DNA from 3 places in the Streptomyces sp. NPDC048462 genome. Region 3 is predicted to be linked to each of the others. Evidence: riboswitches for the same ligand, from Rfam matches in the RefSeq annotation. Region 3 holds a riboswitch; each other region holds the start of a gene.
What was found. A riboswitch is a leader RNA that binds a small molecule or an ion and turns the genes downstream of it on or off. The one in region 3 is predicted to bind cyclic di-AMP.
Positions count from the first base shown of each region.

Region 1: linked by a shared signal. The riboswitch ahead of ACGFU6_RS14200 (NlpC/P60 family protein) and the one ahead of ACGFU6_RS30815 (peptidoglycan DD-metalloendopeptidase family protein) in region 3 are both predicted to bind cyclic di-AMP.
Region 2: linked by a shared signal. The riboswitch ahead of ACGFU6_RS18395 (transglycosylase family protein) and the one ahead of ACGFU6_RS30815 (peptidoglycan DD-metalloendopeptidase family protein) in region 3 are both predicted to bind cyclic di-AMP.

Region 1 covers NZ_JBICXG010000006.1:295,600-305,043, reverse strand. The annotation lists gene ACGFU6_RS14225 (PspC domain-containing protein) at 1-731, shown strand, start outside; gene ACGFU6_RS14220 (response regulator transcription factor) at 715-1,419, shown strand; gene ACGFU6_RS14215 (GNAT family N-acetyltransferase) at 1,438-2,199, opposite strand; gene ACGFU6_RS14210 (NlpC/P60 family protein) at 2,242-3,291, opposite strand; gene ACGFU6_RS14205 (hypothetical protein) at 3,649-4,002, shown strand; gene ACGFU6_RS14200 (NlpC/P60 family protein) at 4,177-5,352, opposite strand; cyclic di-AMP (ydaO/yuaA leader) riboswitch at 5,351-5,503, opposite strand; gene pcrA (DNA helicase PcrA) at 5,773-8,211, shown strand; gene ACGFU6_RS14190 (M23 family metallopeptidase) at 8,254-9,444, opposite strand, start outside.
Region 2 covers NZ_JBICXG010000010.1:23,527-32,970, reverse strand. The annotation lists gene ACGFU6_RS18400 (transglycosylase family protein) at 1-899, shown strand, start outside; cyclic di-AMP (ydaO/yuaA leader) riboswitch at 1,282-1,453, shown strand; gene ACGFU6_RS18395 (transglycosylase family protein) at 1,458-2,204, shown strand; gene eno (phosphopyruvate hydratase) at 2,511-3,791, shown strand; gene ACGFU6_RS18385 (septum formation initiator family protein) at 3,890-4,360, shown strand; gene ACGFU6_RS18380 (DUF501 domain-containing protein) at 4,441-4,980, shown strand; gene ACGFU6_RS18375 (exopolyphosphatase) at 5,044-5,985, shown strand; gene ACGFU6_RS18370 (NAD(P)/FAD-dependent oxidoreductase) at 6,505-7,890, shown strand; gene ACGFU6_RS18365 (class I SAM-dependent methyltransferase) at 8,235-9,444, shown strand, end outside.
Region 3 covers NZ_JBICXG010000024.1:101,234-110,677, reverse strand. The annotation lists gene dxs (1-deoxy-D-xylulose-5-phosphate synthase) at 1-1,553, shown strand, start outside; gene ACGFU6_RS30835 (aspartate aminotransferase family protein) at 1,550-2,944, shown strand; gene ACGFU6_RS30830 (helix-turn-helix domain-containing protein) at 3,012-3,620, shown strand; gene ACGFU6_RS30825 (DUF6126 family protein) at 3,668-3,844, shown strand; gene ACGFU6_RS30820 (tyrosine-protein phosphatase) at 3,879-4,691, opposite strand; cyclic di-AMP (ydaO/yuaA leader) riboswitch at 5,104-5,293, shown strand; gene ACGFU6_RS30815 (peptidoglycan DD-metalloendopeptidase family protein) at 5,297-6,232, shown strand; gene ACGFU6_RS30810 (SGNH/GDSL hydrolase family protein) at 6,451-7,296, shown strand; gene ACGFU6_RS30805 (alpha/beta hydrolase) at 7,375-8,928, opposite strand; gene ACGFU6_RS30800 (STM4011 family radical SAM protein) at 9,084-9,444, opposite strand, start outside.

The sequences.
Region 1 (9,444 bases), on a different contig from region 3:
TGGTGGTGCGCGGCTCCGCCGCCCAGCTCGGCAACGTCCTCACCGCGGCCATCGCCGTCCTCACCGGCATCGCCCTGCTGGCCGGTCCCTATCTCGTCCGGATGACCCAGGACCTCTCCGAGGAACGCCTGATGCGCATCAGGGCCCAGGAGCGCGCCGAGGTCGCCGCCCATGTGCACGACTCCGTCCTGCACACCCTCACCCTGATCCAGCGCAACGCGGAGGACCCCGGCGAGGTGCGCAGACTGGCCCGCGCCCAGGAGCGCGAACTGCGCAACTGGCTCTACAACCCCGAGGGCACCGGCAAGGACGAGGACGACGAACCCGAGAACCTGGCCGAGGCCGTCAAACGCGCCGCCGCCGAGGTCGAGGACAAGCACGGCGTCCCGCTGGAGGTCGTCGTCGTGGGCGACTGCCCGCTCGACGAGAAGCTGACCGCGCAGATGCAGGCCGCACGCGAGGCGATGGTCAACGCCGCCAAGTACGGTGGCGAGGGCGGCGCCGTACAGGTCTACGCGGAGGTCGAGGGCCGCACGGTCTTCGTCTCGGTACGCGACCGGGGGCCGGGGTTCGACCTGGACTCCGTACCGGGGGACAGAATGGGCGTACGAGAATCAATCATCGGCCGGATGCAGCGCAACGGCGGTACCGCCCGGCTGCGTTCGGTGCCCGGCGGGGGCACAGAAGTCGAGCTGGAGATGGAGAGGACGAGCGATGAACGGGACCACTGAGGCGACCGGGGGCCACGCGGACCCGGAGCGCCGGGTACGAGTCGTGCTCGTCGACGACCACCGGATGTTCCGCACCGGCGTACAGGCCGAGATCGGCCGCACCGAGGAGACCGGCGTCGAGGTCGTGGGCGAGGCCGCCGACGTCGACCAGGCCGTCACCGTCATCACGGCGACCCGCCCCGAGGTCGTCCTCCTGGACGTGCACCTCCCGGGCGGCGGCGGCGTCGAGGTGCTGCGCCGCTGCGCCCCGTTCATGGGCGCGGTGGAGAACCCGGTGCGCTTCCTCGCGCTGTCCGTGTCGGACGCCGCGGAGGACGTCATCGGGGTCATCCGGGGCGGCGCCCGAGGCTACGTCACCAAGACGATCACCGGCGCCGACCTGGTCGACTCGGTCTTCCGGGTCCAGGACGGCGACGCGGTGTTCTCGCCCCGGCTGGCCGGCTTCGTCCTCGACGCCTTCGCCTCGACGGACGCGCCACCGGTCGACGAGGACCTCGACCGGCTGACCCAGCGCGAGCGCGAGGTGCTGCGGCTGATCGCGCGGGGCTACGCGTACAAGGAGATCGCCAAGCAGCTGTTCATCTCGGTGAAGACGGTCGAGTCGCACGTCTCGGCGGTGCTGAGGAAGCTCCAGCTGTCCAACCGGCACGAGCTGACCCGCTGGGCGACGGCCCGTCGGCTGGTCTGAGACCGGCGGGCCCACGCCTCAGGCCGGGTCGAGCGAGATGTTCAGCTTCTCGCCGACCCTGCGGTAGCCGATGCCCGCGTACATCCGTTCCACATCGGCGTCGCCCGGCTCCAGCCAGACCACCCGGCAGCCCTGCTCGAAGGCGGTCGCGGTGAGCCGGGCGGAGAGGTCGGCGCCGATGCCGCGGCGCCGGAACTCCTCGGCGACGGCCAGGCCCACCAGCTCGCTGAGGCCGTCGACCGGCACCGAGCAGCCGCCCGCGCCCGCCGGGACGCCCTCCAGCGTGGCGAGCGCGGCGACCCCGCCGTTCGCCGCCGCGTCGCGCAGCCACTTCGCCTCGCCGCCCTCGGGCTCGCCGGTCCCGCCGTACCCCAGGTGCTGTACGAGGGCGGCGGCGTCGAACTCCGCGGCCGTGATCGGTTCGGCCGTCACCAGACCGTCCACCGGCTTCGGCGGCAGCAGGCCGCCGGGCGCGCAGGCCATGACCGGGGCCCGGTTCTCGACGGTGAACCCGGCGGCGAGCAGCGCGGGTTCGACCGCCGGCGCCCAGCCGGGCAGGTACTCCAGGCGCGGCATCCGGTCCCGTTCGCGGAAGCCCGCGATCAGGGCGTCGATGTCCTCCGGGGCCGGTTCGGCGCCCTGGTCCGGGATTGCGTAGTTGGCGTACTTCAGCGACCAGTTCACGTTGTGGCGCACCGTGAACGGGCCGACCCGGTAGTGGTCCGGGGAGCGGAGGGCGAGCGTACGGGCATGGGTCTGGACGTCGAAGTCCATGGGCATGAGTGGGTGTCCCTCGGTCCGGTCGGTCGGAAGGACGGGAGCCTATGCCACCCGGGCCGCTCCGGCGAAGGGCATTTCGTCGATCGGTGCGATGCGGACCGGGGCCCCGGGGCGCGGGGCGTGGATCATCCGTCCGTTGCCGATGTAGAGGCCGACATGGCTCACGCCCGAGTAGAAGAACACCAGATCCCCGGGGGCGAGTTCGGAGCGTGAGACGCGCCGGCCGGCGTTGATCTGGGTGTACGTGGTCCGGGGCAGCGAGACACCGGCGGAGCGCCAGGCAGCCTGGGTGAGGCCGGAGCAGTCGAACGAGGAGGGGCCGGTGGCGCCCCAGACGTACGGCTTGCCGAGGGCCCCGTACGCGAAGGCGACGGCCGAGGCGGCGCGGGCGTTGGGCGCCCGGTCGGAGCCGCGCGGGGCGCTGCGGTCGGCATGGCCCGTACCTCGGCCGTCGTCGTCGGAGGCGTCGTAGGAGGCCCGCTGGGCGGGGGAGAGGCGGGCCAGCAGCTTGCGGGCCTCGGAGAGCTTGGACCGGACCGTCGCCTTGTGCTTCTGGAGGTCGGCCTGGCGGGCGGTGAGCTCGGCCAGCTGTCCCGCCGCCTCGGACCGCAGCTGGGCCACGTCCGCGACCTGGCGCCGCACGGTGCGGAGCTCGTCGCTGCGGCCGGCGGCGGCCCGCTCCACGTACGAGGCGCGCCGCAGGTACTGGTCGGGGTCCGAGGAGAGCGCCAGCTGCAGCGACGGGTCCAGGCCGCCGGAGCGGTACTGCGCGGCGGCGTACGAACCCAGCTCCTCGCGCGCGGCGTTGAGCCGCTCGGTCTTGCGGGCGGCCTCGTCGCGCATCGCGTCGATCGCCTTGGCGGTGGCGGCCGTCTTCACCTTCGCGCCGTTGTACTGCTCGGTGGCGACCTCCGCCTCCCGGTACAGCCGGTCCACCTGGGCCTTGACCTGGGCGGCGGAGGGCGTCGGGTCGGCGTGCGCGGATCCCGGCAGCGCGGCAGCGGTCGCGGCCCCGGCGAGGGCGAGGGTCGCTGCGGTGCGGGCAGCAGAGCCGGTGTACGGGCGCTGCTTGGGTTTCCGGTGCGCGGCCACGAGGGCGGTGGTCCTTCCTGTCGACTGCCCGCCGGGGCCTACCGGAGGGCCCGCCCGGTCCGGCGGCGGGTCGCCAACAGGGGGAGCGGCCCGCCGCCGGATCTCTCGGCGGGGCGACCGGACGGTGCCGCCCGGGTGCGGAGCGGCGGTGATCCGGTCACCTGGTAGGGACGCTAAACCCGGGGCACGGGGAAGAGTCGTAATGACGCTTATTGCCTGAATTTGGCGCTTCGTTGTTGTTGGGTGACCGGAATAATTGCACCAGAGTAAGGCAATTGGTGCATTCATGAGTCAAGCATCCAGTAAGCCTGACCTGGCTGCCGATGCCTGATATGGCCAGGGCTAGGGTGCGGAACCATGCGTGTACTCATCGATGTCTTCGTCGCCCTCCACATCATCGGGATCGCCGCCCTGCTGGGAGGTTTCCTCACCCAGATGAAGGCGATGGGCGCGGGGACGGCGCGGTTCGTGCCGGGGATGCTGCACGGCGCGCTGACCATGCTGGTCACCGGGATCGCCCTGGTCGGGCTCGATCAGGCCGACGACCACCCCGTGAACAACGTCAAGATCGGCATCAAGCTGCTGATCCTCGTCGTCATCCTTGGGCTCGTCTACGTCAAGCGGGACGAGGAGAAGGTCGACAAGGGCCTCTTCGCGGCGGTGGGCGGGCTGACGATGGTCAACATCTTCATCGCCACGATCTGGACCTGAGCACACCCGGCCCGAGCGCACCCGGCCGGAGCGTTCCGGGCCCGTGCGCCCTCGTCGCACCGGCCCCAGACCCCAGTACGTCCAGTACAGGAGCCTGAGGCCGGCACGCCGAAAGCACGCGCCTGACACCGCGTGGTCGCCCTCCGGGCGACGACGGCAGTCCGACGCCACGCCCTAGCCGGGGCGCACGCTCCCGTAGATCGGCATGTAGAAGATCGACTCCTCGCGCACGTTGGCCCCCGGCTTCGGCGCGTGGATCATCATGCCGTCGCCCTTGTAGATGCCGACGTGGCTGATGTCGTCGTAGAAGAAGACCAGGTCCCCGGGCCGCAGGTCATCCGTGGCGATCCGGGTGCCGACGTTCACCTGGTCCCAGGTGGTCCGCGGAATGGTGACGCCCGCAGCCTTCCAGGCCGCCTGGGTCAGCCCCGAGCAGTCGTACGAGGACGGGCCGGTCGCCCCCCAGACGTACGGCTTGCCGAGCTGGGCCCTGGCGAACGCGAGGACCTTCTCGGCCTTCGTCGAGGCGCTGCTGTCCGAACCCGAACCCGAATCCGACCCGGTGCCGGCATCCGAGCCCGTTCCGGTGTCCGAGCCGGTCCCGCTTCCCGCTTCCTTGGCCTTGCGGTCGGCCTCGGCCTCCGCGGCGGCCTGCTTCTTCGCCAGCTCCGCCGCCTTGCGCTTGGCCTCGGCCTTCTTCTTCTGCTCCAGCTCGGCCAGCCGCGCCTTCTCCTCGGCGGTCAGCTTCGACAGCAGCGTGCGCGCCTCGGTCAGCTTCGTCTGCACGTTCTGCTTGCTGGTGCGCAGCTTGGTCTGCGTCGCGGTGAGCGTCTCCAGGCTCGTCACCGCCTCGGCACGCTTCTTCGACGCCTCGGCCTGCTTCGTACGGAAGTCCGTGACGGCCTGCTGCTGGTTCGAGGCCATCCGGTCCATGAGATGGGTCTGGTCGAAGAACGACTGCGGGTCGTTGGCCAGGAAGAAGGTGGCGGTCGGCGCGAGCGCGCCGTCGCGGTACTGGGCGGCCGCGTAGTTGCCGAGGGTGCGGCGGGCGTCGTTCAGCTTGTCGGCGCGCTTGGCGATGTCGTCCAGCAGCGTGTCCACCTTGGTGCGCTGCTCGGCGGACGCCTCTTTCGCCTCGTCGTAGTGCTGGGTGGCGGTGCCCGCCTCCCGGTACAGGGCGTCGACCTTCTTCTGGACGTCCTCGATGCCGGGCTTCGGGGCCGGGGCCGCGAGCGCGCTCTGTGTGGACAGCAGGGTCACCGAGGCGAGCGCGGCCGTCGTGAACCCGATGGCCGGGGCGGAGCTGCGCACCCGGGGGCGCGGTTTGCGATGCGATGCCAAGGCCGGCATCTCCTTCCGTGGACCGCCTACCGGGTTAGCTGTCGGGTTCGGGCGGAACGGAAGGCTGCCCTACGGTCCTGGTGGGGGTTTCGGACCGATTCACCCCGGTGCTGCGTGTGGGTCCCCGGTTCCGGACCCCTGGAGGCGGCCCGGATTCGACGTGGACGCCCGCTCGGCGTGGTTCGCCTCTTGGGGGTACGGGCCGTCCGAACGAGCACGCTAGCCAACTCATGGTGCCGCTGTGAAGGTTGATGTTCGATATGCCCGATACGTTTTCGTGACCTTGCGGAAGCCGTGCGGTCCGGCCCGGCGCGGCGCGCGAATTCCCTACGCAGGGTGGGCCGGGCGTCGCCGTGTGTGGCCCCGGACGGTGTGCGTTTCCCCATGCGGCCCCGGGGTGTCAGTGCGGCCGCCTAGACTCGGACAGCGATGAGCAGCCTCTTTGACGACAGTTTCCTGGCCGGCCTCCAGCACACGGAGGAAGGGCCCCCGCCGCCCCCCGAGGACTCCGCACCCGAAGCGGTGCCGGAGGACCTCTTCTCAGGCGTGTTCGACGGGCCCCCGCCGCCCCGCGACGCGTACTACCGGGACGGCGCCCACCGCCCGGTCATCGACGCCGTCGCGCTGCTCGACGGGCTGAACACCGAGCAGCGTGCCGCCGTCGTGCACGCGGGCTCCCCGCTGCTCATCGTCGCCGGGGCCGGTTCCGGCAAGACCCGGGTGCTGACCCACCGCATCGCCCACCTGCTGGCCGAGCGCGGCGTGCACCCCGGGCAGATCCTGGCGATCACCTTCACCAACAAGGCCGCGGGCGAGATGAAGGAGCGCGTCGAGCAGCTCGTCGGCCCCCGCGCCAACGCCATGTGGGTCATGACCTTCCACAGCGCGTGCGTACGGATCCTGCGCCGCGAGTCGAAGAAGCTCGGCTTCACCTCCTCGTTCTCGATCTACGACGCCGCGGACTCCAAGCGGCTGATGGCCCTGGTCTGCCGCGATCTCGACCTCGATCCGAAGCGCTTCCCGCCGAAGTCGTTCACGGCCAAGGTGTCGAACCTGAAGAACGAGCTGATAGACGAGGAGACCTTCGCCGGCCAGGCCACGGACGGTTTCGAGAAGACCCTCGCCCAGGCCTACGCGATGTACCAGTCCCGGCTGCGCGAGGCCAACGCGCTGGACTTCGACGACATCATCATGACGACGGTGCACCTGCTCCAGGCCTTCCCCGACGTCGCCGAGCACTACCGCCGCCGCTTCCGGCACGTCCTGGTCGACGAGTACCAGGACACCAACCACGCCCAGTACACGCTCGTACGGGAACTGGTCGGCCCGGCCGGTGCCGCCGACGCCCCCGGCGAGCTGTGCGTCGTGGGTGACGCCGACCAGTCGATCTACGCCTTCCGCGGCGCGACGATCCGCAACATCCTCCAGTTCGAGGAGGACTACCCGGACGCGACCACGATCCTGCTGGAGCAGAACTACCGCTCCACCCAGACGATCCTGTCCGCGGCCAACGCCGTCATCGAGCGCAACGAGAGCCGCCGCCCGAAGAACCTCTGGACCAACGCCGGCTCCGGCACCCGGATCACCGGCTATGTCGCGGACACCGAGCACGACGAGGCGCAGTTCGTCGCGGACGAGATCGACCGGCTGACCGACGCGGGCGACGCCAAGGCCGGTGACGTCGCGATCTTCTACCGGACGAACGCGCAGTCCCGTGTCTTCGAGGAGATCTTCATCCGGGTCGGCCTGCCCTACAAGGTCGTCGGCGGTGTGCGCTTCTACGAGCGCAAGGAGGTCCGGGACGTCCTGGCCTACCTCCGGGTCCTGTCCAACCCCGAGGACACGGTCCCGCTGCGCCGCATCCTGAACGTGCCCAAGCGCGGCATCGGGGACCGGGCCGAGGCGATGATCGACGCCCTGTCGCTGCGCGAGAAGATCACCTTCCCGCAGGCGCTGCGCCGCGTCGACGAGGCGTACGGCATGGCCGCGCGTTCCGCGAACGCCGTCAAGCGGTTCAACACGCTGATGGAGGAGCTGCGCACGATCGTCGAGTCGGGCGCGGGCCCCGCGGTGGTGCTGGAGGCCGTCATGGAGCGGACCGGCTACCTGGCCGAGCTCCAGGCCTCCACCGACCCGCAGGACGAGACCCGGATTGAGAACCTCCAGGAGCTCGCCTCCGTCGCACTCGAATTCGAGCAGGACCGGGGCGAGGAGGAGGGGGCGGGGACGCTCGCCGAGTTCCTGGAGCGGGTCGCGCTGGTCGCCGACTCCGACCAGATCCCCGACGAGGACACCGACGGCTCCGGAGTCGTCACGCTGATGACCCTGCACACGGCGAAGGGCCTCGAATTCCCGGTGGTCTTCCTCACCGGCATGGAGGACGGCGTCTTCCCGCACATGCGGGCCCTGGGCCAGGTCAAGGAGCTGGAGGAGGAGCGCCGGCTCGCCTACGTCGGCATCACCCGCGCCCGCGAGCGGCTCTATCTGACCCGGGCGTCGATGCGCAGCGCGTGGGGCCAGCCCTCGTACAACCCGCCGTCGCGGTTCCTGGAGGAGATCCCGGAGCAGCACCTGGAGTGGAAGCGCAAGGGCCCGATGGGCGCCCCTGCGGGACCGACGTCGGGCATCACCTCGTCGCTGTCCTCGTCCCGTTCGCGCTCCGGGCCCTCGGGCTTCGCGACGCGGCGGACGTCGGACAAGCCCACGATCACGCTGGTGGTCGGCGACCGGGTCACCCACGACCAGTTCGGTCTGGGCACGGTGACGGCGGTCGACGGCATCGGGGACCAGGCGAAGGCCACGGTCGACTTCGGGGACGAGCGGCCGAAGAAGCTGCTGCTGCGGTACGCCCCGGTCCAGAAGCTGTAGCGCTCCGGCCCGGGACGCCCCGGGCCGGAACGAGGGGCCAGGTCAGGTCGGGTCGATGCCGTGGCTGCGGAGCCAGGGCAGCGGGTCGACGGCCGCGCCGCCGCCGGGCCGCACCTCGAAGTGCATGTGGGGGCCCGTCGAGTTGCCGGAGTTCCCGGAGTGCGCGATCACGTCACCGGCCTTGACGTGGCCCGAGCGGATCCGGGTGCTGCTGAGGTGGCAGTACCAGGTCTCGGTGCCGTCGGCCATCGTGACGATGGCCATGTTCCCGTAGGCGGTGTTGAACTGCGTACGGACCGTGCCGTCGGTCGCCGCCATCACCGGAGTGCCGTACTGCACGGGGAAGTCGATGCCCGTGTGCACGGACATCCAGTTGACCCCGGCCTGGCCGAAGTACGCGCTGAGACCGTGATCCTTGACCGGCATGACGTACTTGGGGCGCAGGGCCTCCTTGCGGGCGGCCTCCTCCTCGCGCTTCTTCTTCTCGGTGGCCTGCCGCTCCTTCAGGTCGATGCGCTCCTGGGTGCGGCTGGCGCGGTCCGCGAAGTTCTCCGCGTCGGCGCTGAGGTTGGCGAGCTGGGTGTCCAGCTTGTTGTTGGCGGCGACGGGCTCGACCGTCCCGGGGTCGGCGGCCGCCATCGTCGTGGTGTCGTCCTTCTTCTCCTCGCCGCCGCCCATGCCGCCCACGGAGGCGGCGGCGATGCCCGCCACGCTCATCACGCAGGCGGAGGGAACGGCGACGGTGAGGAGAGCGGAGCGCTTGGCGGGCGAACGCCTGCGGCTGCGGCTGCCACCGCGGGAGACCTGACGGCCTGCGGGGCGGTGGGAGTCGGCGGGGGACGGGGGCGGTTCCGGGACCGGCTCCGACTCGGGCTCCGGCTCCGGGAGGCTGAACTCGGCGGTTCGGGAGGGTTCGTAGGCCTCGTGCGCCTCGGCTACCTCGTATGTCCCGTACGCCTCAGGTGTTCCGTACGACTCGTGCGTCTCGTACGGATGCTGCCGGGTCTGTTCGGATTCGTGCGATGCCGTCAAATTCTGCGACGTCTGCTGTGCGTGCTCGGGCGTGGCGCCCGCGTTCCAGGCGGTGGCGTCGTACGCGCCGGAGTCGTATCCCGCGGTGTCGGCGCTCGACCACTGGCCGTTGGCGTACCAGCCGGAGGTGTCCCACTGGCCCGATGCGTCCGGGGCGCCGCCCTGCGACGGGATGTTCGCGCCGTGACCGTCGGTCGTCGC
Region 2 (9,444 bases), on a different contig from region 3:
CCGGATCGGCCATCGCCATCCCGCTGCTCGGCGCGGCAGGTGCGCACGCCGCCGACGCCTCGACCTGGGACCGGGTCGCGGAGTGCGAGAGCGGCGGCATGTGGAGTGCCGACCTCGGCAACGGCTTCTACGGCGGCCTGCAGTTCTCGCAGGAGGTCTGGAAGTCCTACGGCGGCGAGGCGTACGCCTCGCGCGCGGACCTCGCCAGCCGCTCGCAGCAGATCGCCGTGGCGGAGAAGGTGCTGGACGACCAGGGGCCGAAGGCGTGGCCCAGCTGCGCCGTCATCTCCGGCCTCGCCGCGGACGGATCCCTGCCGGGCGTCGACCCGGGCGTCGATCCGGCCGCCACCCCGGCCGCCGACCCGTCGGAGAGCGCGGACCCGTCCGCGAGTGCCGACCCGTCGAAGAGCGCCGACCCGGCGGACGACGCGGCCGAGGACAAGACGAAGGCCCCGTCGGACGACTCCACGGCCGGCCCGGCCGACAGCAAGGACAGCAAGGACCGCAAGCCGGACGCCTCGGCCTCCCCGGACGCCACGCCTCCGGCGTCCGGCTCCTCCGGCGAGACCGGCCCCGCGGACGGCCGGGACGGAGCCTCTCCGGCCGCCGAGACGGGCGGCAAGCACCGCGGTGCGCCGGCCCCGGAGCGGACCGGCGACGGGCGGGACTCGGGGCGGCACGCCTCGCGTGGCGAAGGTGACGGGCGCGCCAAGGGTGCGCCTGCCGCCGACGGCACGTACACCGTCCGGCCCGGCGACAACCTCTGGGCGATCGCCGACGCGCAGGAGCTGCCCGGCGGCTGGACCGGGCTGTACGAGGCCAACAAGGCGGCCGTCGGCTCCGACCCGGACCTCATCCTGCCCGGTCAGCACCTCGACCTCGGCGTGAAGGCCGGCTGAGACCGGCCGGGACGACCAACTGAGGCGACCGGCTGAGGCCCAGTCAGGGCCGCCCTGGAAGCAGCGGTGGAAGCGGCCGTGGAAACGGTCTGATCAACAGCTGAAATCACCTCGAATCCGGGGTACTTAAGAGACCTATGTCCCACTTTGAACTAAGTGAGACATGGGTCTCTTTGCGTGAACTGGCGCGTCTTGTCCGGGAGCTCCCTCCGCATCCGTTCCGACCTGCGCAAACAGGCGTTTATCCGATGCAAGGAAGGGCTGTTTATCCGGTATGTCCTTCTTTGAATGTAGGGGTTGCGTGTGTTTACGGTCAGAACCGCTCGCACCGCGGGCCCCGTCGACCGTCACGCCGAATCCTGCCGTCGGTCGAAGGGAACAGACGCGTAAAGCGCCGTAGGCAGGAGCGGGGGACCCAGGTAAGTGCCGGGCCCGATCGTCGCAGGACGGATCAGGACCGGCTTGGGGTTAAGTCGTGCGCTAGGACGTGCGACCGGGCAACTCACTTGGCCCGAACCCGACAGCTCACCTCGCAGGCGTCGGTGAGGAGAAGTCTCGATGCTGCTCAACAGCAAGGGCAACAAGCACCGCCGCCCGTCCAGGGCCGTCCGTATCGCCACGCTCGCCGGTGTGACCGGTGCCGCCATCGCCGTGCCCCTGATGGGTGCCACCGGCGCCTCCGCCGCCTCCGTCTCCACGTGGGACGCGGTCGCCCAGTGCGAGTCCGGCGGCAACTGGTCCATCAACACCGGCAACGGCTACTACGGCGGTCTGCAGTTCTCGCAGTCCAGCTGGGCCGCCGCCGGCGGTACGCAGTACGCGGCCCGCGCCGACCTGGCCAGCAAGTCCCAGCAGATCGCCGTGGCCGAGAAGCTCCTCGACATGCAGGGACCGGGCGCCTGGTCCTGCGCCGGTGCCGGCAACCTGAGCAACGACGGCGTGGACCCGGGTGTCGACACCGGCTCCGCCGCTCCCAAGCAGGAGTCCGCTCCCAAGCAGGAGTCCGCCCCGGCCCAGCAGGCCGAGCCGAAGAAGGCCGAGCGCACCGAGGCCCCGGCCACCAACCGCTCGGACCGCTCGACCGCCCCCAAGGCCGAGCAGAAGAAGACCGTGACCACCCCGACCGGCGAGAAGGTCAAGAAGGGTGACGGCGAGTACAAGGTCGTCACCGGCGACTCGCTGAGCAAGATCGCGGCCGACCACGACGTCAAGGGCGGCTGGGAGCAGCTGTTCAAGCTGAACAAGGACATCGTCAAGGACGCCGACATGATCTTCCCGGGGCAGCAGCTGCACCTGGTGAAGTAGTCCGGCACTCTCCTCGCCGATCGCCCGGCCCGGCCCGCGTCTTCCCCCCACGCGTGCCGGGCCGGGGTCTGTCGGTCGCCGGTCTGCGGGCCCGACGGGCCGGGAAACTCCGGGTGATTGTTCAACTGTTGTAGTTACTGGTCAGTAAATTTCTGGTTGTTCGCCCCGCTATCACCGCCCTTGGGTCCTTTTTCGTCCCAGGGGACGGGCGGGCGGCCGACTGAGACGGCCGGGCCGGTTAGGCTCTTGTCGCAAGGCCAAAGCGACCCTGCGCAACCAGCGTCATATCCCAGAAGGAGATGCCTCGTGCCGTCCATCGACGTCGTCGTAGCCCGGGAAATCCTCGACTCCCGGGGCAACCCCACGGTCGAGGTCGAGGTTGGCCTCGACGACGGCAGCACGGGTCGTGCTGCCGTTCCGTCCGGAGCCTCCACCGGTGCGTTCGAGGCCATTGAGCTTCGCGACGGTGACCCCAACCGCTACCACGGGAAGGGCGTCGAGAAGGCGGTCCTCGCCGTGATCGAGCAGATCGGCCCGGAGCTCGTCGGCTACGACGCGACCGAGCAGCGGCTGATCGACCAGGCCATGTTCGACCTGGACGCTACCGAGAACAAGGGCTCGCTCGGCGCCAACGCCATCCTCGGCGTCTCGCTCGCCGTCGCCCACGCCGCGTCCGAGGCCTCGGACCTGCCGCTGTTCCGCTACCTCGGTGGCCCGAACGCGCACCTGCTGCCCGTCCCGATGATGAACATCCTCAACGGTGGGTCGCACGCCGACTCCAACGTGGACATCCAGGAGTTCATGATCGCCCCGATCGGCGCGGAGTCGTTCTCCGAGGCCCTGCGCTGGGGCGCCGAGGTCTACCACACCCTGAAGAAGGTCCTGAAGACCAAGGGCCTGTCCACCGGTCTCGGTGACGAGGGCGGCTTCGCGCCGAACCTGGAGTCCAACCGCGCCGCGCTCGACCTCATCGTCGAGGCGATCAAGGAAGCCGGTTACGCCCCCGGCAAGGACATCGCGCTCGCGCTCGACGTCGCCGCGTCCGAGTTCTACAAGGACGGCACGTACGAGTTCGAGGGCAAGTCCCGCTCGGCCGCCGAGATGACCGAGTACTACGAGGAGCTCGTCTCCGCGTACCCGCTGGTCTCCATCGAGGACCCGCTGTACGAGGACGACTGGGCCGGCTGGAAGGTCATCACCGACAAGATCGGCGCCAAGGTGCAGATCGTCGGCGACGACCTCTTCGTCACCAACCCGGAGCGCCTGGCCCGGGGCATCGAGGAGGGCTCCGCCAACGCCCTGCTCGTCAAGGTCAACCAGATCGGTTCGCTGACCGAGACCCTGGACGCCGTCGAGCTGGCCCAGCGCAACGGCTTCAAGTGCATGATGTCCCACCGCTCCGGCGAGACCGAGGACGTCACCATCGCCGACCTCGCGGTCGCCGTGAACTGCGGCCAGATCAAGACCGGCGCCCCGGCCCGCTCGGACCGTGTCGCCAAGTACAACCAGCTGCTGCGCATCGAGGAGATCCTCGACGACGCCGCGGTGTACGCGGGCCGCTCGGCGTTCCCGCGGTTCAAGGGCTGACAAGCCCGACCGGGTCCAGCGACCCGGCCTCCGTCCGTCCCCGCACTCGGTCCCGTACCGTGTGCGGGGACGGACGTGCGTAATGGGGAGGCGGAGACATGGCCGCGAAGGACCGGGACCGGTTCTCCACCGCGACCCGGCTGAGGCTGCTCGGTGAGCAGACCGCAGCCCGCGTCTACCGTTCCCAGAGCAAGCGCCAGGCCCGCCGCTCCCGCCTCACCGGCCGGGCGGCCTTCCTGGCCCTGGTCGTCTGCTCCCTGATCGTCGCCCTCGCGTACCCGATGCGGCAGTACGTGTCGCAGCGCGACGAGATCGCGGACCAGGAGCGGCTCGCGCAGGAGGCCGAGGCACGCACCGAGGAGCTGCGCGACGAGAAGGCGCGCCTCCAGGACAACGCGTACATCAAGCGGCTGGCCCGCGAGCACCTGCACTACCTTCTTCCGGGGGAGACCGGCTACACCGTGGTCGATCCCGACGCGGTCAAGGAGCGCAACGGAGAGCCGGACGAGTCCGGCCGGCCGTGGCACTCCAACCTGTGGGACGGCGTCGACAGCGCCGACCGGGGCTGACCCGCGTTCCCGTCCTTTCGCATTTCCCCGTTCGTCTGCGCAACCGCAGTTCAAGGGGCCCGATCAGAACCTAGGCAGGCATGGAAACGCCCCCTCCCCAGACCGAGTCCACCGCGCCCACCGACGCGGACATCGCCGCGTTCCAGCAGCAGCTGGGGCGCCCGCCGCGTGGGCTGCGCGCCATCGCGCACCGCTGCCCGTGCGGCAACCCGGACGTGGTCGAGACGCAGCCCCGGCTGGAGGACGGTACGCCGTTCCCCACGACGTACTACCTGACGTGCCCGCGTGCGGCGTCCGCGATCGGCACGCTGGAGGCGAACGGGGTCATGCGGGAGATGACCGAGCGCCTCGGTACGGACCCCGCGCTGGCGGCCGCGTACCGGGCCGCGCACGAGGACTACATCGCGCGGCGTGACGCCATCGAGGTGCTGGAGGGCTTCCCGAGCGCGGGGGGCATGCCGGACCGGGTGAAGTGCCTGCACGTGCTCGTGGGGCACTCGCTGGCCGCGGGGCCGGGGGTGAACCCGCTGGGGGACGAGGCGATCGCGATGCTGCCGGAGTGGTGGCGCAAGGGTCCGTGCGTGTCGCCCTGCGGCGTGCCGGACTCGGACGAGGGCTGACCCACCCCCGGGGGGCTCCGCCCCCGCACCCCCGATCCTCAAATGCCGGAGAGGCTTGAAGACATGACGCGTGTGGCCGCCATCGACTGCGGTACCAACTCGATCCGTCTGCTGGTGGCGGACGCCGACCCCGCCACCGGGGAGTTCACCGAGCTCGACCGGCGGATGGAGATCGTCCGGCTCGGCCAGGGCGTCGACCGGACCGGGCGGCTCGCCCCCGAGGCGCTGGAGCGGACGTTCGCCGCGTGCCGGCAGTACGCGGCGGTGATCAAGGAGCACGGCGCCGAGAGGGTCCGCTTCGTCGCCACCTCGGCCTCGCGGGACGCGGAGAACCGGGACGAGTTCGTCCGCGGGGTGCTGGACATCCTGGGCGTCGAGCCCGAGGTGATCAGCGGTGACCAGGAGGCGGAGTTCTCCTTCGACGGGGCCACCAAGGAGCTGGCCGGGCGCGACGACCTGGCGAAGCCGTACCTCGTCGTGGACATCGGCGGCGGCTCGACCGAGTTCGTCGTCGGCGACGACCGGGTGCGGGCGGCCCGGTCCGTGGACATCGGCTGCGTGCGGATGACCGAGCGCCATCTCTCGCGGGACGGCGCGGTCGTCGACCCGCCCACGCCGGAGGCTGCCGACGCGATCCGCGCGGATGTCGCCGCCGCGCTGGACCTCGCCGGGCGCAGCGTCCCGCTCACCGGGGCCGGCACGCTGGTGGGCCTGGCCGGCACGGTCACCACGGTGGCCGCGATCGCACTGGGCCTGGAGGAGTACGACTCGGCGGCGATCCACCACTCGCGGGTCTCCCTGGAGCAGGTCCGGGAGATCACCGGGCGGCTGCTCTCCTCGACCCACGCCGAGCGTGCCGCGATCGGCGCGATGCACCCGGGGCGGGTCGACGTGATCGCCTCCGGGGCGCTGATCCTGCTCGCCGTCATGGAGCGGACCGGGGCGCATGAGGTGGTCGTCAGCGAGCACGACATCCTCGACGGGATCGGCTGGTCCGTCGCGTAGGGCCTGTCCGGACAGGCCCTACGCCGTTTTCGGCGGGCGGGGCCGCTGAGCGCCCTCCTGAGGCCTGCGCGCGGGGCTTCGGGGGGTGGGGTGCCGGTGGGTGCGCAAACCTTGCTCATACGCATTCCTGCCTGCACCTTTGAGCCGCTGAGGGCCACCCGGGGGAGCCCTTCGGGGACACGCCGCGACGAACTTCGTGAACTTCTTCACAAGGAATTGGGTCCGTGGGGGCGGACTTCTGCTCCGGACGGGCCCGCAGGAGCGTGTGCGGGGTCACTCGCGGCGTGAACGGGGTGGTTCCGGGAGTGTTGCGGGAGTGTGAACCGGGCGGGTGGTCCACCTCGCCCGGCGGCTCAAGGGCCAGCTCACAAGCGGTGAACAACGTTCGCCACGGTGCTGTGGTTCCCTGCCGGGGCCATGACCTGGGTCACGTGGGCGGCGAAGTGTAGCAGAGGGTGGGCCATACCTTGTGAAGGGGCTCACGAGCTCACCCCCCGGGAGGGGTGGATACTCGATGGCATGAGCACCACGGAGCGTCCCAGGATCCTCGTAGTAGGCGGTGGGTACGTAGGCCTGTACGCAGCTCGGCGCATTCTGAAGAAGATGCGCTACGGAGAGGCGACCGTCACGGTCGTCGACCCCCGGTCGTACATGACCTACCAGCCCTTCCTCCCCGAAGCTGCTGCCGGCAGCATCTCGCCCCGGCACGTCGTCGTCCCGCTGCGACGTGTGCTGCCGAAGGCCGAGGTCCTCACCGGCCGCGTCACGACCATTGACCAGGACCGTAAGGTCGCCACGGTCGCGCCGCTCGTCGGCGAGGCCTACGAGCTGCCCTTCGACTACCTGGTCATCGCGATGGGCGCCGTCTCGCGCACCTTCCCGATCCCCGGCCTGGCCGAACAGGGCATCGGCATGAAGGGCATCGAGGAGGCCATCGGCCTGCGCAACCACGTACTGGAGCAGCTGGACAAGGCTGACTCGACGACCGATGAGGATGTCCGCCGCAGGGCGCTCACCTTCGTCTTCGTGGGCGGCGGCTTCGCCGGTGCGGAGACCATCGGCGAGGTCGAGGACATGGCCCGCGACGCGGCGAAGTACTACACGAACGTGAAGCGCGAGGACATGCGCTTCGTGCTCGTCGACGCCGCCGACAAGATCCTTCCCGAGGTCGGCCCGAAGCTGGGCACCTGGGGCCGGGAGCACCTGGAGTCCCGTGGTGTCGAGGTCTTCCTCTCGACCTCCATGGACTCCTGCGTCGACGGTCACGTGGTGCTGAAGAACGGCCTCGAGGTCGACTCCAACACCATCGTGTGGACGGCCGGCGTGAAGCCGAACCCGGCGCTGGCCCGTTTCGGCCTGCCGCTCGGTCCGCGCGGCCACGTGGACACCACCGAGAAGCTCCAGGTGCAGGGCACCGACTACATCTGGGCCGCGGGCGACAACGCCCAGGTTCCGGACATGGTCGGCCGCAAGGCCGGCAACCCGAACGCCTGGTGCCCGCCGAACGCCCAGCACGCGCTGCGTCAGGCCAAGGTCCTCGGCGACAACGTCATCTCCGGGATGCGCGGCTTCCCGCAGGGCGAGTACAGCCACGCCAACAAGGGTGCGGTCGCCGGTCTGGGCCTGCACAAGGGCGTCGCGATGATCGTCGTGGGCAAGGTGAAGATCAAGCTCAAGGGCCGTCTCGCCTGGTACATGCACCGTGGCTACCACGGCGTGGCGATGCCGACCTGGAACCGCAAGATCCGGATCTTCGCCGACTGGACCCTGGCGATGTTCCTCAAGCGCGAGGTCGTCTCGCTCGGCGCCATGGAGACTCCGCGCGAGGAGTTCTACGAGGCCGCCAAGCCGGCCCCGGCACCCGCCGCCGCCCAGCCGGTGGGCGAGAAGGCCAAGGCCTCCTAGCGCACCCCGGGCCGGGGGCCCAACACCTCCCGGCCCGCGCGGAACGCAGTCGTACGACGCCCGAAGGGGCCGTCCGCCATCCGTGGTGCGGGCGGCCCCTTCGGCGTATCGGCACGGGGCGGGGCGGGGCACGGTACAGGGGGAGCGGGGCCAGTGACCCGGCGGATGCGTGGTTCATACAGGTATTTTGCCGTTCCATTGCGCGGTAGCGGGATGGCCCGACCGCCGGAAACTGTTGAGGGGGGTGTACCTCGTCACGGCGCCAACGGGTGCCGCGGCGTGGTCCGAGACATGTGTGGGCATGTCTGGGCACGTTGGGAAACACCATCACGGAGGTGTGCGCCATGGCAGACGCCGCGTTGCGGCTGACCGCTCTCGCCCAGGAGTTGCTGGGAGAACCCCTACCGGTCCGGATCCGGGCCTGGGACGGCAGCGAATCCGGACCGCCCGAGGCCCCCGCCCTCGTCATCAGGAGCCGTCGCGCCCTGCGCCGGCTGCTGTGGAAGCCGGGCGAACTGGGCCTCGCCCGCGCCTGGGTGGCCGGGGAACTCGACATCGAGGGCGATCTGTACGAGGCCCTGGATCTGGTGGCCGGGCTGATCTGGGACCGCGGGGCGGAGGCGAAGGACAGCGTCCACCCGGTCCGCGACCCGAAGATCCGGGCGGCAGCCAAGGGGATGCTGCAGCTCGCCGGTCCCTGGCCGCCGCCCCCGCCGCCACCGGAGGAGGTGCGCCGCCGCACCGGAGCCCTGCACACCAAGCGCCGCGACAAGGAGGCCATCAGCCACCACTACGACGTGGGCAATGACTTCTACGAACTGGTCCTCGGCCCGTCCATGGTCTACTCCTGCGCCTACTGGGAGGACGGCGGAACCCTTGAGGACGCCCAGCGCGACAAGCTCGACCTGGTCTGCCGCAAGCTCGCCCTGAAGGAAGGGGACCGCCTCCTGGACGTCGGCTGCGGCTGGGGGTCCATGGCGATCCACGCGGCCCGCGAGTACGGTGCCCGGGTCACCGGTGTGACCCTCTCCACCGAACAGGCGGCCTTCGCCAGGAAGCGCATCGCCGAAGAGGGCCTGACCGACCGGATCGAGATCCGGGTCCAGGACTACCGGGACGTCAGGGACGGCCCGTACGACGCCATCTCCTCCATCGGGATGGCGGAACACGTCGGATCGGTCCGCTACCGCGAGTACGCCGACGACGTCTACGCACTCCTCAAGCCCGGCGGGCGTCTCCTCAACCACCAGATCGCCCGCCGCCCGGAGAAGGACGAGTCCGCCTACCACGTGGACGAGTTCATCGACGCCTACGTCTTCCCGGACGGTGAGCTGGCTCCGCTGGGCCGGACCGTCGCGACCCTTGAGGAAGCCGGCTTCGAGGCCCGCGACGTCGAGTCGCTCCGTGAGCACTACGCACTGACCCTGCGCCGCTGGGTCGCCAACCTGGAGAAGGAGTGGCCGCGTGCGGTGAAGATGACCTCGCCCGGCCGGGCGAGGGTCTGGCGCCTGTACATGGCCGCTTCCGCGCTCTCCTTCGAGCACAACAAGATCG
Region 3 (9,444 bases):
ACGTCGTCGCGGTCATCGGCGACGGAGCCCTGACCGGCGGCATGGCCTGGGAGGCGCTGAACAACATCGCCGCCGCCAGGGACCGGCCACTGATCATCGTCGTCAATGACAACGAGCGCTCCTACGCGCCGACCATCGGCGGCCTCGCCAACCACCTGGCCACCCTGCGCACCACCGACGGCTACGAACGCTTCCTCTCCTGGGGCAAGGGCGTCCTCCAGCAGACCCCCGTCATCGGACAGCCGCTCTACGAATCGCTGCACGGCGCGAAGAAGGGGTTCAAGGACGCCTTCGCCCCGCAGGGCATGTTCGAGGACCTCGGCCTGAAGTACGTCGGCCCCATCGACGGCCACGACACCGCCGCCGTCGAGTCCGCGCTGCAGCGGGCGAAGCGCTTCCACGGCCCGGTACTCGTGCACTGCATCACCGAGAAGGGCCGCGGCTATCAGCCAGCCCTCCAGGACGAGGCCGACCGCTTCCACACCGTCGGCGCGATGGACCCGCTGACCTGCGCCCCGCTCGCCCCGGCGGCCGGTCCGTCCTGGACCTCGGTCTTCGGGGACGAGCTCGCCGCGATCGGGGCGGAGCGGCCCGACGTCGTCGCCATAACGGCCGCGATGCTGCACCCGGTGGGGCTGACGAAGTTCGCCGAGGCGTTCCCGGACCGGGTCTGGGACGTGGGCATCGCGGAACAGCACGCGGCGGTCTCGGCGGCGGGACTGGCCACCGGCGGACTGCACCCCGTCGTCGCCGTCTACGCCACCTTCCTCAACCGGGCCTTCGACCAGCTCCTGATGGACGTCGCGCTGCACAGGTGCGGCGTGACCTTCGTCCTGGACCGGGCGGGCGTCACCGGGCCGGACGGCGCGTCCCACAACGGCATGTGGGACCTGTCCCTGCTCCAGGTCGTACCGGGACTGCGGATCGCGGCACCGCGCGACGCCGGCCAGCTGCGGGCCCAGCTGCGCGAGGCCGTCGCCGTCGACGACGCCCCGACCATGATCCGGTTCCCCAAGGAGTCGGTGGGGGAGCCGGTCCCCGCCATCGGCCGGATCGGCGCCATGGACGTACTGCACCGCGACGAGGACGCCGATGTGCTGCTGGTCGCGGTCGGCGTCATGGCCCCGGTCTGCCTGCGAGCCGCCGATCTGCTCGCGGGCGCCGGCCTCCGCTGCACCGTCGTCGACCCCCGCTGGGTCAAGCCGGTCGACGAGCAGCTGGCCCCGCTCGCCGCGCGGCACCGGCTCGTCGCCGTCGTCGAGGACAACAGCCGGGCCGGCGGCGTCGGATCGGCGGTCGGGCAGGCGCTGCGGGACGCGGGGACCGACGTACCACTGCGCACCTTCGGGATCCCCGAGCAGTTCCTCGCCCACGGCAAGCGCGCCGAGGTGCTGGCCGACATCGGGCTCACCCCGGTCGAGATCGCGGGCCGGATCAGCGCCACCCTGGCCACCCGCGGCCCGGCCGGGGCCGCCGGGCACGGACTCCCGCCGGGCGACGGACACCACGAGCGCCACGCCCTGGACAACGGGCACAAGGAGAGCGGGGCATGAAGGACGACGGGCCGGGGGGCTTCGACCTGGCGCAGCTCCTCGCGGAGCGCGGCGCCGAGCGCTACGAGCTGCACACCAAGCACCTCAACCACCAGCTCCCGCGCATGCTGCACACCATCGGCTTCGACAAGGTCTACGAACGGGCCGAGGGCGCGCACTTCTGGGACGCGGAGGGCAACGACTACCTGGACATGCTGGCCGGTTTCGGCGTGATGGGGCTCGGCCGGCACCACCCCGTCGTACGCAAGGCGCTGCACGACGTCCTGGACGCCTCGCTCGCCGACCTCACCCGCTTCGACTGCCAGCCCCTGCCGGGGCTCCTGGCCGAGAAGCTGCTCACGCACAGCCCTCACCTGGACCGGGTGTTCTTCGGCAACAGCGGTACGGAGGCCGTCGAGACGGCGCTCAAGTTCGCCCGCTACGCGACCGGGAAGCCGAGGATCCTGTACTGCACGCACGCCTTCCACGGACTGACCACCGGCTCGCTCTCGGTCAACGGCGAGGACGGCTTCCGGGACGGCTTCGCGCCCCTGCTGCCCGACACCGCCATCGAGCTCGGCGACCTCGACGCGCTGCGGCGCGAGCTGAAGCGCGGCGATGTGGCCGCTCTGGTCGTCGAGCCGATCCAGGGCAAGGGCGTGCACGCCTCGCCGCCCGGCTTCCTGCGCGCCGCCCAGGAGCTGCTGCACAAGCACAAGGCGCTGCTCATCGCCGACGAGGTGCAGACCGGGCTGGGCCGCAGCGGTGACTTCTACGCCTACCAGCACGAGGAGGGCGTCGAACCCGATCTGGTCTGCGTCGCCAAGGCGCTCTCCGGCGGCTATGTGCCGGTCGGGGCGACGCTCGGCAAGGACTGGATCTTCAAGCGGGTCTACTCCTCGATGGACCGGGTGCTGGTCCACTCGGCCAGCTTCGGCTCCAACGCCCAGGCGATGGCCGCCGGGCTGGCGGTCCTCGCCGTGATGGAGGACGAGGAGACCGTGGCGAACGCCCGCCGCACCGGTGATCTGCTGCGCGAGAGGCTGGCCGCGCTGGTCGGCCGCTACGAGCTGCTGCACGAGGTGCGGGGACGCGGACTGATGATCGGCATCGAGTTCGGCCGGCCGTCCTCGCTGAAGCTGCGCAGCCGCTGGACCATGCTGCAGGCGGCCCGCAAAGGCCTCTTCGCGCAGATGGTCGTCGTACCGCTGCTCCAGAAGCACCGCATCCTCACCCAGGTCTCCGGCGACCACCTCGAAGTGATCAAGCTGATTCCGCCGCTCGTCATCGACGAGGCGGACGTGGACCGGTTTGTGACCGCGTTCACAGCGGTGATGGACGACGCGCACAACGGCGGGCTGATGTGGGACTTCGGCCGGACCCTGGTGAAGCAGGCCGTCGCCAACCGCTGATCAGCGGGGGTTTTGCCTGGGAGGCAATAAATTTGCCTCCCAGGAAAGACCCTGGCCCAATGGACACATGAATCCTCCAGAAGGAGGGGTGGCCGACGAGCTGCCCGGTGTCGCACCGCGCCTGCGTGATCTGCGCCGCGGCCGAGGGCTCACCCTGGAGACCGCCGCCCAGCGCGCCGGGCTCTCGCCCGCCCATCTGTCCCGGCTCGAAACGGGCCGGCGCCAGCCCTCGCTGCCGATGCTGCTCGGACTCGCCAGGATCTACGGTACGACGGTCTCCGAACTGCTCGGCGAGATCCCCCCGGAACGTGACGCGATCGTCCGCGCCCGGAAGTTCGAGGGGGCCGAGGCCGACGGCTGGATGTACCAGCAGGCGGGTGGTCCGGGCCGGGCGATGCAGGCGCTGCGCGTCAGGGTCCCGTACGGCGCGCAGGGCGACCTGGTGCGCGTCCACCCCGGTGAGGAATGGCTGTACGTCCTGGCCGGGAACCTCCGGGTGACCCTCGGCGAGACGGTGCACGACCTCGGCCCCGGCGACAGCGCGCACTTCGACTCGCTCACCCCGCACCGGATCGCGGCACCGGAGCGCGAGGGCGCCGAGCTGCTCTTCGTCCACACCCTGCTGCAGAGCCCCGCCGCCGAGCTGTGCCTCGGCAGCGGAATCCACCGTCGCTGAGACGCCGTCCCCGCCACCGGCCCGGCCGGTCGCCAGAGAGGACTGTCATGTCCGATTCCGAGAACTACGACCCGCTCACCCCGGCCGGGCGCAAGGACGCCGACACCCAGGAACGCAAGATGCCGCGCGGGCTCGTCATCAGGCTGTTCGCCTACCTGGTGGCCGGGCACGTCATCGCGGGCTTCCTCTACCTGCTGTTCGCGGTGGGGATGCACAACCAGTAGCCGCCAACCCCGTGGCCCCTGGCCCGGCGGACGCTCACGCCTCTTCGAGGAGCCGCTCGCGCAGCCGCTCCCGCGTCGCGGGGGTGATCCTCAGCCCCTCGGAGAGGTAGCGCTCGGTGCCGCCCCAGGTCTCGTCGATCGTGGCGAAGGCCGCGGCGAGGTATTCGCTGTGGGCGCCGAAGAGGGGGCTGAGGAGCTCCATCACCTCGGGCGACATGCCGGCCGCCGAGGTGTCGCTGCGGCGGACCCGGTAGCGGCGGTGGGCGTCGTTGGACTTGAGGTAGTCCGCCTCGACGGCCTCGCGGCCGACGCCCACCGCGAGCAGCGAGACCGCGATCGAGAGCCCCGCCCTGTCCTTGCCCGCCGCACAGTGCATCAGGGCCGGGACGCTGTCCTCGGCCAGGGCGTGCAGCACCCGGCTGTGCTCGGCGGTGCGGTCCAGGATGATCGAGCGGTACGAGGAGACCATCCGCGCCGTGCCCTGGCCGTCGCCGAGGATCCCGCGCAGCTCGTCCATCTCGCCGTCGCGCACCATCCGCCAGAACTCGCTGCCGTCCGCCGGGTCGGTGAGCGGGATGTTCACATTGCGCACGCCGGGCAGCTCCACGTCCGCCCCGTCCAGCTTGAGGTCCGCCGCGTTGCGGAAGTCGAAGACCGTGTGCAGCCCGAGGCCGCCGAGGAACGCCGCGTCCTCGGGGGTGGCGCCCGCCAGGTGACCGCTGCGGAAGAGCCGTCCGTAGCGAACCCGGCGGCCGTCCGTGGTGGGCAGTCCGCCCACGTCGCGGAAGTTACGGACCCCCGCCAGCTCGGGTTCCGTCGACGGGGTCTGCGGCAGCTGCTGCGTCACGGTCACTCCTGGAGGCTCTGCCGCCGACGCGTGTCGCCGACGGGTCCACTCCCGTGACGATACGACATCGGATATTCAGCCGATCATCCCGGCGGCGGCTCTGATGCCGCCACCGTGCGCCGCCTCTTCGTGGAGCGCCGGCGGGGACGATGGGCATGACATGTCCGTATTGAGGCTTTTAGTCGAACATGCCGTGCTTATGCGGGAGATGGTCACCCGCTCGTGAGCGGGATCATATCCGTGACGGTGTGTGGCGGCGGGCCCGTTGGGTAATCCGTACGCCGCGCGGAATGCCAAGATCCATAATCCACGGAGTGTCACCGTAATTCCGTGCCGATTTCCCGGGGCGGAATCCGGAGCGGAACCCGTGGCTTGTTTCCGCCGTCCCGGCTCGCTTACGTTCCATGTCAATCCGGATGGAACGCCTAATCCTGCCGCCGTCCGGAATTCGCACCCACTCACCGTGTGGCAGGAGCGGGGGAACCAGGTAAGCCGCCGACCGGAGAGATCCGGCCGGCTCGGGGTGAAGTCGCGCCAGGCGCGACCGGGCATCTCCAGCCCGAACCCGACAGCTCACCTCGTAGGCGCCGGAGAGGAAATTCTTCATGCCCATCCCGGGTAAGCACCGCCGTCCCAAGTCCGCCACCATCGCCCGCGGCGTCGTCGTCGCGAGCGCCGGCGGAGCCGTCATCGCGCTTCCGCTGCTCGGCGCCACCGGTGCCAACGCCGCGGAGCAGGCCGCTCCCGCCACCGCGCAGTCGGCCGCCGCGCACGCCACCCCGGCCAAGCCGGTCGCGGACAAGCAGTCCGGCACCAAGACCTACTCCGTGGTCTCCGGCGACTACCTGTCGAAGATCGCTGCCGAGCACAAGCTCAAGGGCGGCTGGGAGAAGCTGTACCAGGACAACCGCAAGGTCGTCGGCGACGACCCGAGCCTGATCTTCCCGGGCATGAAGCTGACCCTCGGCGGCAAGGCCTGGGGCCACGCCCCGGCCACCGGCTCGCACACCTCCACGGGTGACACCACCCCGTCGAAGGCCCCGTCGAAGGCTCCGGCCAAGACCGAGTCGAAGGCCCCCGCGGCCTCCACCGACACCCAGGCGTCCAACACCGCCTCCGCCGACCAGGGCTCGTCCTCCGGCTACGTCCACCCGGTCCCCGGCAACCACACCACCGCCTACCGTGCCTCCGGCGCCAGCTGGTCCAGCGGCAGCCACACCGGCATCGACTTCCCCGTCTCCACCGGCACCAGCGTGAAGGCGATCACCTCCGGCACCGTCGTCACCGCGGGCTGGGGCGGCGCGTACGGCAACGAGGTCGTCATCAAGCACGCCGACGGCCACTACTCGCAGTACGGCCACATGTCCTCGCTCTCCGTCTCGGCGGGCCAGACCGTGACCGCGGGCCAGCAGGTCGGCCTCTCCGGCGCCACCGGCAACGCCACCGGCCCGCACCTCCACTTCGAGGTCCGCACGGGTCCGGCGTACGGCTCGGACATCGACCCGATCGCCTACCTGGCGTCGCACGGGATCAACGTCTGATCCAGGCGGTACCGGTCCGGTGACCCGGACCTGAGCAATACAGCGGAGGGGCGGTGCGCGGCGGCGCACCGTCCCTCCGCTTATGTGCGGCCGGTGTTCGGAGGACGGTCGCACTTATTCCCCCTTTACCGAAATCTGACTGGGTGGTCTATCTCACCACCCGTCAACCCCGTATTACGGTCGCGTAGGTCACAATCGACGGTGCAGGATATGCCCTTGTGGCAGACGATTCGAGAAACATCCGACAGGGCGTCATCAACCGACAGGGCGCCATCGAGTCGTACGCGGCGATTGGCGACAGTTTCACCGAGGGAGTCGGCGACCTGGGCCCGGACGGGACATTCGTCGGCTGGGCCGACCGGTTGGCGGTAATCCTCGCCGACCAGCTCCCGGACCTCGAAACGGCGCAGGACACCACGGGTGCCGCGCACGGAAACTTCCGGTACGCCAATCTCGCCGTACGAGGACGCCTCCTCGACCAGATAGTCGAGGAGCAGGTACCGCGCGCCAAGGAACTCGCCCCCGACCTGGTGAGCTTCTGCGCGGGCGGCAACGACATCATCCGGCCGGGCACCGACCCCGACGACGTCGCCGAGCGCTTCGAGCGCGCGGTCGCCGAGCTGACCCGGTCGGTCGGCACCGTCATGGTCACCACCGGCTTCGACACCCGCGGCGTTCCGGTGCTGCGCCATCTGCGCGGCAAGATCGCCACCTACACCGCCCATGTGCGGTCCATCGCGGACCGCTACGACTGCCCGGTGCTCGACCTGTGGTCGCTGCGCTCCGTGCAGGACCGGCGCGCCTGGGACGGCGACCGGCTGCACCTGTCACCGGAGGGGCACACCCGCGTCGCGCTGCGCGCCGCCCAGGTCCTCGGTCTCGACGTGCCGGCCGACCCGGACCAGGAGTGGCCGCCGCAGCCGATCCGGGGAACTTTCGAGGTCCGGCGCGACGACATCCACTGGGCCCGCGAGTACCTGGTGCCGTGGATCGGGCGGCGCCTGCGCGGCGAGTCCTCCGGCGACCACGTGGCGGCGAAGCGGCCGGACCTGCTGCCGCTCTGAGGGGCCCGGCCGCCCGGACCCCGGGACGGCCGTCCCCACAGAGCCGTGCATCTTGGCAGCAGTGCGCGTCGGCAGAGCTCAGGACATGCTGCCCCGGCATACCGTCCCCGGGGCCGGGGTGCGGCCCGTGCGGAGGTAGTGGTCGATCTTCTCCGTGACACAGCGGTTGTTCGGGTATGTGCCGTGGCCCTCTTCCTCGGCCGTCAGGAGGACGCCGACACCGTCGCCCAGGGCGCGGACCATGCGGCGGGCGCCGGGGTAGGGGGTGGTCGGGTCGCCGGTGCCGCCGACCACCAGGACGGGGGCCGCGCCGTCGGCGTTCACCTGGAGCGTGGCGCTCTCGCCGTCGAACGGCCAGCCGTAGCAGAGGTAGACGCCGGTGGACCAGGCAGCGCCGAAGACGGGTGAGGCCGCTTTGACGCGGGCCTCGTCCTTGCTGAGGCGCTCGACGCCGGGGCGCAGGCTGGAGTCCGCGCAGGTGATCGCGGTCCTGGCCGCGCGGGTGTTGCCGGGCGGGGTCGCCGTGCGGTCGGCGGATCCGATGGTGTCCGCGCCCTTGCTCAGCAGACGGCCGTCGTTGTGGTCGATCAGCGCGGTGAGGGCTTTGGCGAGCGGCGACCAGCCGTCGGTGCCGCGGTCGAGATGGTCGCTGACGGCGTACGCGAGCTCGGCGGCGTCGATCTTGTTTCCGGAGCCGGCCGGGGCGGGCTTCTTCTCCAGACGGTCGGCCAGGTGCGCCATGCGCCGCGCGGCCTCCTCGGGCCCGTCACCGGTCGGGCAGTGGCGGATACGGGCCGCGCAGTGCACGGCGAACCGGTCGAACGCCGCCTGGACCGCCTTCACCTGCGACAAGTTCTTCTCGGTGTGGTCCTCGGTCGGATCGACGGACGCTTCGAGGACCAGCCGTCCGACGTGCGACGGGTACAGGTGGGCGTAGACCGCGCCGAGCGCCGTTCCGTACGAGACGCCGAAGTAGTGCAGCCGCTTGTCGCCGAGGAGGTACCGCATCAGGTCGAGGTCGCGCGCGGTGTGCGAGGTGCCGATGTACGGCAGGAGCGCCCCTGAGTGCTTGGCGCAGGCACCGGCCCCGCCGTAGCCGGTGTCGTCCTCGGTCTTCCCGCAGCGCACGGGGATGGTCACGCCGGTGCCGCGCGGATCGAAGGAGACCAGGTCGTAGCGGTCGAGCAACGGCTGGTACTGGCTGAGGAATGCGGGCAGCCCGCTCACACCGGGCTCCCCGGGGCCGCCGAAGTTGAGGACGAGCGAGCCGATGCGCCGGGCGTTCGGGCCGGTGGCCTTGTGGCGGATCAGGGCGACGTCGATCGTCCTGCCGTCCGGCTTCCGGTAGTCCAGGGGGGCCTTCATGGTGGCGCAGTCATAGCCCGTGCGCGCGGTGGCGGGCGAGGTGCAGCGGGACCAGTGGAGGCGCTGGCCGGTGGTGAACGCCGCGGGCAGACCGGCGGGCGGGTTGTCCGCGGTCAACTCCGTACGCGGCTCCGCCTTCTTTGCGGGAGCGTCGCGCTGGAGCCAGGCACCGACGAACCCCACCGCGACGAGGAGGATCCCGGCGACGATGTACGCGCCGGCCGAGAGACCCGGTCTGCGGCTTCGTATCGGATATCCGTCACTCATCGAAATTCCCGCGCTCCCCCTGGACGCCCGCCCCGTGCCCGCATCCCCGTACCCGTGATCGTCCGATCATCGAACGGGTGCAGATTACAGGCCGCTGCCCGGGACCGGCAGTGGCGCCCACGGCAGCCAGGGGCCGGTGATCCGCGCCCGGGGGGCTACGCCCGCGCCCGCCCGATGCCGAGCAACGGCCGGGCCGGTACGCGCTCCAGCACTCCGCCGGCGAAGACGTCGTACAGCGGCAGCGTCTCCAGATGGACGTAGCCGATATGGCAGTCGCACACCGCCAGCGGGCACGCCCGAGGGCCCAGCGCGTCACGGTAACTGCCGTCGTACAGATTGCCGAGCTCGGCCCGGACGAAGTGGCAGCGGCGCACCGTGCCTTCCCCGTCCACCGAGATCACGGACTCACCGGTGCGGCAGGGCAGCCCGGCCGAACGGTGCGGATGGCGGCTGTACGGGAACAGCGGGTCGATCTCCGTCCACCGGCCGGCCTCCTCGTCCGTATAGGTGTGCCCC